One region of the Sinomonas sp. T428B genome, then DNA from elsewhere that is predicted to be linked to it. Evidence: riboswitches for the same ligand, from Rfam matches in the RefSeq annotation. Region 1 holds a riboswitch; the other holds the start of a gene.
What was found. Region 1 has a riboswitch for cyclic di-AMP ahead of ACUYMY_RS04025 (C40 family peptidase). Riboswitches for the same ligand answer to the same signal wherever they lie in the genome.
Positions count from the first base shown of each region.

Region 1 (3,392 bases):
AAGTCGCTTGACCCAGCACGCTGTCACCGGCCGCCGCCGCGCCGAGACCTCGGCCGCCGAGGCCTACGGCCTCCGGCCGCGCGACGCCGCACGCCGCGGCCGCCGCGCCGCCGCCCGCCCCGGACCCGTCCGCCAGCTCGCGGAGATCGCCGGTGTCGGCCAGAAGGCCGGCGTCGCTCTCGCCGCCACCGGACTGGTCCTGACCGTCACTCTCCCGACCGCCGGCACCGACGCCGCGGCGCCCACCGCCGCCGTCGACACCGCCCAGCAGCCGCAGGTCACGGCCTCCGGCGAGGCGGTCGTGGCCTTCAGCCGCACGTCCGTTGGCAGCCACGTGGACCCGGACGGCCGCCTCAAGCAGCTCTTGAGCGCCCAGTCCGCGGGCAGTGTGACCGCCGCGCAGGCGAAGAACACGCTCGGCGCTCCCCTCGACTCGATGGTCCCGTCCTCGCCGTTCGGCTACCGCGTGAGCCCCCTGAGCGGCTGGGCCGGCGAGTTCCACCGCGGCCAGGACTTCGCCGCCCAGTGCGGCACCGCGGTCAAGGCTGCCGCGAGCGGCACCGTGACCTTCGCCGGATGGCACCCCTATGGCGGCGGCAACCGCGTCGTCATCGACCACGGCAATGGTCTCGAGACGACGTACAACCACCTCTCGTCCTCGTCCGTCTCGGTGGGCCAGAAGGTCGAGCGCGGGGCGCTCATCGCCCTCAGCGGCACGACCGGCGCCTCGACCGGGTGCCACCTCCACTTCGAGGTCATGGTCAACGGCGAAGTCGTCGATCCCAACGGCTGGCTCTGACGCGCGCACCAACCCGTCTTCCCTGTACCCGACGAGCCCCCGGCCTACGCGGTCTGGGGCTCGTTGCGTGGGGGCCCGGAAAATCGTCGTGTCCGTTTTGTGACCCTCGGTAACCGGGCCGTGATCCGAATGTGACTTTTTGGGGGACGTCAGGTAGGGTCGTTCTTGTTCCGGCTCCTACCAAGTCGGAACATCCGGGGAGCATGCCTAGCTCTGCCACTCCTCGGAATCCGTTCGCACACTCGTCTGGCAGAGGCGGGGGAACCACTTTCGGTCCTCTTCGGAGGGCCTTGGGGTCAAGCAGCCCGGCGCGAGCCGGGAGGCCGGATACTTCCAATCCGAACCCGACAGCTCACCTCGCAGGCACTGGGAGAGGCTATTTCTGTGTCGTCACGCACCATGACTGCGCGTCATCGCGCCGTTCCGGTTCGCACCAGCCCGCTCGAGGCTGTCGCGCACGCCATGTCCGACAATGCAGGCACCATCGGCCGTCAGGCTGCCGTCATCGCGGCTGCCTCCGGCCTGATCATCTCGGCCGGGCTCCCCGCCCAGGCCGCGGAAGCCCAACGCGAGGCTTCCGCCCTCTCCGACGTGGCCAGCACCGCTGCGCCGACCGTCGTTGCGCCCGAGCAGGCGCAGGTCGACTTCGAGCGCCCCGCCGTCGCCTCGGTGGCCGCGCCCGTCGTCGAGCGTGTCCAGACCCAGTCCACGAGCACGAAGACCCTGAGCACGAAGGTTGCCAGCCTTCTCGACGGCTCGAGCGTCGCCGGCTCCTCCCTCGCCGCGATCGCCTACACCGGCATCGGCAGCCCCTACGTCTGGGGCGGCACCACGCCGTCCGGCTGGGACTGCTCCGGCTTCACCCAGTGGGTCTACGCCCAGGCTGGCATCAGCATCCCCCGCGTCCAGGCATGGACCATCATGAAGCCCACGGCCACCCCGGCCCCCGGCGACCTGGTGGTCCAGAACGGCGGCGCGCACGTCGGCATCTACGTCGGCAACGGGATGATGATCAGCGCCCTCAACCCCTCGCAGGGCACCCTGCTCCACGCCGTCAACGCGACCGGCTCCTCGGTGTTCTACACCCTCAACTGAGACCAACCCACCGGGCGGTGCGGTGTCCCCCTCATGACCGCAGCGCCTGCCACGGGCCGTTCCCCCCTGCGGCCCGAGGACACGAAAGAGAGAACCCCATGACCACACGTGCAGGCATCGCCCGCCACCGCGCCGAGGCCACGTCCTCGCTCGCTGTCATCGCCAAGGCCGTCTCCGAGAACGCCGGCGGCGTGGGCCGCCAGGCGGCTGTCATCGCAGCCGCGGGCGGCCTCGTCCTGACCAGCGGCGTCGCCGCCAACGCCGCTGAGGCCGCAGCCCAGCGCGAGGCCTCCGCCCCGGTCGCCCTCGAGGCGGTCACCGCCGTCCAGGCTCCGGTCTCCGCCGAGACCACGGCCGACGTGACCTTCGAGCGCCCGGCCGTCGAGTCCGTCGCCGCCCCGGTCGTCGAGGCCCCGGCTCCGGCGCCCGCCCCCGCCGTCGAGGCAGCGCCGAAGGTCCAGGCCTCCGCGACCCTCCAGGTCGCCTCGACCGCCCCCGCGGCCCCCAAGGCCTCGAGCGGTATGGGCGCCGCGATCGCCGCCGCCGCGTACGCGCAGCTCGGCGTCGCTCAGGACTGCACGATGCTCGCGACCAACTCGCTCGCCGCCGTCGGCATCCACTACCACGGCTGGCCGGCCGGATACCTCTCGCTCGGCCGCACCGTGAGCGCCGCCGAGGCCCAGCCGGGCGACCTCGCCTACTACGCCGACGGCGGCATGGGCATGGCCCACATCGCCGTCTACGTCGGCAACGGCCAGGCCGTGCACGGCGGCTGGAACGGCGGCACCACGGCGCTGTTCTCCGTCAACGTGGGCTCCGGCCCCGTCTTCATCCGCGTCGGCGGCTGATACAACGCAGACGTGCCCGGGGGCAGCGAACGGCCCCGGATAGCACTGCACAGGACGCCCCCTCCGCCTGGCGGAGGGGGCGTCCTGTGCGTTCCGGGGGCGCAGCGCCGCAGGTGTCCGGCACGTGAATGTTCGCCGACACCTTGGCGCTCCCGGGCCCCGTGTTCGATGGGCGGTTGACGGGTTCAGTAGGCTGGAAGAGTCGATCCAGCCCGGCTACGCACAGGGCAGCCGGCCCTGTGCCCCTGACCGGGTGCGGCCGTTAAGAGGAACGCGCATGCGCACACTCGTTCTGAATGCAGGCTATGAACCGCTCGCGGTGGTCACCTTCCGCCGGGCGCTTGTGCTCGTGCTCGCCGGCAAGGCGAGCATTGTCGCGGAAGACGACGATCCAGTTGTCGGACCGCGCGAGGTGCTGAGCCGCCCGTCAGTGATCCTGCTGAACCGCTACATCAGGCCCCGTCGAACCTACGCCACCGCCGTCACGAGACGGGGGGTGCTCCGTCGCGACGGGCACACATGCGCGTACTGCGGCAAGGCGGCCCACACGGTGGACCACGTCCTGCCCCGCTCACGCGGGGGAGCGGACTCGTGGGAGAACCTCGTGGCCTGCTGCCTCCGCTGCAACAACGTCAAGGGCGACCACACCC
Region 1 covers NZ_JBRAZR010000001.1:852,680-856,071, forward strand. Annotated here, with positions in the region: gene ACUYMY_RS04020 (M23 family metallopeptidase) at 8-799, shown strand; cyclic di-AMP (ydaO/yuaA leader) riboswitch at 1,027-1,179, shown strand; gene ACUYMY_RS04025 (C40 family peptidase) at 1,262-1,894, shown strand; gene ACUYMY_RS04030 (NlpC/P60 family protein) at 1,993-2,742, shown strand; gene ACUYMY_RS04035 (HNH endonuclease) at 3,020-3,392, shown strand, end outside.

Region 2 (3,392 bases), 150 kb from region 1:
GGTCCGGGCGCTTGCCCACTTGACCGGGTGGTGTGCGGAACTCGGCTGCACGGCGGCTGGCGTGGGCGAGGTCCGCGTCGAGCTGGCGGGTGAGCTGGCGGTCCATGAAGGTGTACAGGAGGGCCCCGACGACCGCGCACACCCCCACGAGCAGGAGCATGGTCGCGAGCAGGAGTTTGGTGCGCAGGTGCCACGTGTCGGGGTGCCGCCACGAGCGGCCGGTGCGGCGCTCTGCGGCCGAGAGCGTGCCCATGCGCGCGCTCACCCCTCCGCGGGCTTGATGACGTAGCCGGCGCCGCGGACCGTGTGGATCATGGGCGCGCGGTCGACGTCGATCTTCTTGCGCAGGTAGGAGATGTAGAGCTCGACGATGTTGGCCTGCCCGCCGAAGTCGTACTGCCAGACGCGGTCGAGGATCTGGGCCTTGCTGACCACGCGGCGCGGGTTCTCCATGAGGTAGCGCAGGAGCTCGAACTGGGTCGCCGTGAGCTGGATGTCCTCGCCGCCACGCGTGACCTCACGCGTGTCCGTGTTGAGGACGAGGTCGCCCACGACGAGATCGGCGTCGTCCTGGGCCGCGGCGCCCGAGCGCTGGACGAGGCGGTGCAGCCGGAGCATGACCTCTTCCATGCTGAACGGCTTCGTCACGTAGTCGTCGCCGCCCGCGGCGAGGCCCGTGATGCGGTCCTCGACGGCATCCTTCGCGGTGAGGAACAGCGCGGGGACCTCGGGCAGGAACTGGCGGATGCGCGTGAGGACCTCGACGCCGTCGAATCCCGGCATCATGACGTCCAGCACGAGCACGTCGGGCCGGAACTCGCGGGCGGCCGTGACGGCCGAGGGGCCGTCGCCCGCCACCTGGACGCTCCACCCCGCCATGCGCAGGCCCATGCTCATGAGTTCGGCAAGGCTCGGCTCGTCGTCGACCACGAGGGCGCGGATCGGCGTGCCGTCCGGGTGGCTCAGCGCGGGCAGGTTGTTCGCGGAGTAGGGCCTTGCCATGGATCCAGCCTCCCGTGCAGTCGTAGTCCGAGCCTGAGCCGCAGCTGTGAATGAGCTGTGGACGCAAGCCTAGTGCTGCACGGGAGGCTGGGGTCGGCTCAGTACCAGTTGTTGGCGTAGTGGAAATTCAGGGCGTTCGACGGCGAGCCGTACCGCTCCTTGATGTAGTTCAGGCCCCAGTCGATCTGCGTGCGGAAGTTGGTCTGCCAGTCCGCGCCGACCGAGCTCATCTTGCTGGCGGGCAGGGACTGCACGATGCCGTAGGCACCGGACGTGGGATTCGTGGCGGTGGTGCGCCACCCAGACTCCTTGGTCCACAGGATCTCGAGCGCGCTCATCTGGTTCTGGCCCCAGCCGTAGGCGGCGAGCCGGGAGGCGGCGTAGGCCTTGGCGGCGGCCGGATCGTCGACGGGCCGCGCGGCCGCGACGGCCGCTTCGGCCTGTCGCGCCTCTTCGGCCTTGCGCGCCTGCTCGGCAGCGCGGGCCGCCTCGGCCTTGCTGGCCTCCGCTGCCTTGGCCTCAGCGGCTTGGAGCTCAGCCTGCGCAGCAGCGGCAGCTGCCGCCTCAGCACGGACCTCCTCGGCCTTCACGCGGGCCTGGGCGTCGGCTGCGATGGCTGTGTTCTCGATGCCGGTGGCGGCCGGGACCGCCTCGACATGGGAGGCTGCGGCGAAGTCGCTGCCGGCGGTCGTCGCGACCGCTCCGCCCCCGGCTAGGGCGATGAGGCCCAGGGAGAGGGCGACGGCGGCGCTGCGGTGGCCGAGCCGCTCGACGGGGCTGCCCGGGGTGGCGCCAGTGGACGCCGCAATGCGGGCCAGGGCAGATGTGCTGTGGGGGCTGTGCGTGGTGTGCGTTGCGCGGCGGCGGCCCTGAGGGCGCGCGGCAGCGCGGAAGGGGGACTTGCTCAAGCGTGTGGGCCTCTCGTTGGCGCCTGCGAAGTTAGCTGTCGGGTTCGGATGAGAGTCATCCGGCCCAGCCGAGGGCATGGGCTTCACCCCGAGGCCGCGCCTGATCCCTGGGGGGGCGGGGGCGCGCGGCCGGACGTGGGTCCTCCGTCTCTGCCTGATACGTCCTCTCAGGCTGTCGGCAGAGCTCGGCGGACAGGGCCTGGGGGTTGCCCGCGGTGGCGCGGGCACCGTTCCACGGTAACGGAACGATCACGGAAAGTCACATTTGGATAACAGCGGTTTGCGCTTGATACATCAAGTTCCGAGGCCAAGTCCAGCCAACAAGCGTTGAACCGCTCACGCGTCCAGCCCTGTCCGCATTATGAGATCCCGCATTTGACGCGCCTCGTCGGGGGCTGGGTGCGACGCTGTCGAATAATCTTCGACGCAGAGCGAGAAAAGAGCGCTAGCGGCGAAAAAAGGAAAGCGCAAGGCTATTCTGCCGAATGGTGACAATCATCACATCGCAACTCTGCGTCTCAGAATGTGAGACAAATCGAGCATTGTTACTTGCTTGTAGGCATTGTTACGGGACACACTCGTGATTGTGAACATGGACTCAGCAGCACCTGTCGCCGCCGACCGCCCAGCGAGCTCACCTGCCGCGCGGGCAATGTGCTGCTGTCGAATGTCGAGCTGACTGCACCACCCCCGCACGTCGCACGTCCACAGCCCAGCGTCGGGCATCCTCCGCCACGCGGGCGTCAACGCTCCGCATTCGAAGCCGCGACCGCGGCTAGTCACCAACGAGGTCAGCACACTATGTCTGTTGCATCCGGCTACGTCCACATCTCCGTCCGCAACGCCCAGAAGGCCCAGCAGGGAACCCAGCGCCAGCCGTTCGGCACCCGCGCTCCGGGGCAGGCCGATCCGTACGCCCCCGGTTACGGCGCCGCGCACCCCGTTCGCCCCCAGCAGCAGCCGCTGCGGCCTGTCGCCGAGGACTATGCGCCGCTCACCGCTCCGACGCCGGTCATCGCGCCCTCGGCCGAGCCCGTCCGCGCCGTCGCCGCGGACAATGTCGCGCACGGCTTCGTCCTCTATGTCGGCCTCTCCGAGCAGGAGGCCGCTGCGGCCGGCACCTCGATCGCCCGCATCGCCCAGGAGATCAGGGCCTATGCCCAGAACCTCGTCGAAGGCGTCGAGAGCTACGCTGCGGTCGCGGTCGCCCCGGCGAACGCCCCCGGCTCCTCGCTCGAGGTCGTCCGCTCGACCTTCGGCGATCCGACGATCGCCTCGCGCCAGCAGCGCCCCGAGCCCCGCCAGGCCCCGCAGCAGGACGCCCGCCCGTCCGGCGTCCTCATTGACCTGGCCCGCCGCGAGGTGCACCTCGACGGCGAGACCCTCAACCTCACGTTCAAGGAGTTCGAGCTCCTGAACTACCTCGTGGAGAACGGCACTCGCACGGTCAGCCGCGACGAGCTCCTCGACGGCCTCTGGAAG
Region 2 covers NZ_JBRAZR010000001.1:704,955-708,346, forward strand. Annotated here, with positions in the region: gene ACUYMY_RS03355 (sensor histidine kinase) at 1-253, opposite strand, end outside; gene ACUYMY_RS03360 (response regulator transcription factor) at 262-1,002, opposite strand; gene ACUYMY_RS03365 (aggregation-promoting factor C-terminal-like domain-containing protein) at 1,101-1,910, opposite strand; cyclic di-AMP (ydaO/yuaA leader) riboswitch at 1,920-2,101, opposite strand; gene ACUYMY_RS03370 (winged helix-turn-helix domain-containing protein) at 2,712-3,392, shown strand, end outside.
Region 2: another riboswitch for cyclic di-AMP. It lies ahead of ACUYMY_RS03365 (aggregation-promoting factor C-terminal-like domain-containing protein); the one in region 1 lies ahead of ACUYMY_RS04025 (C40 family peptidase).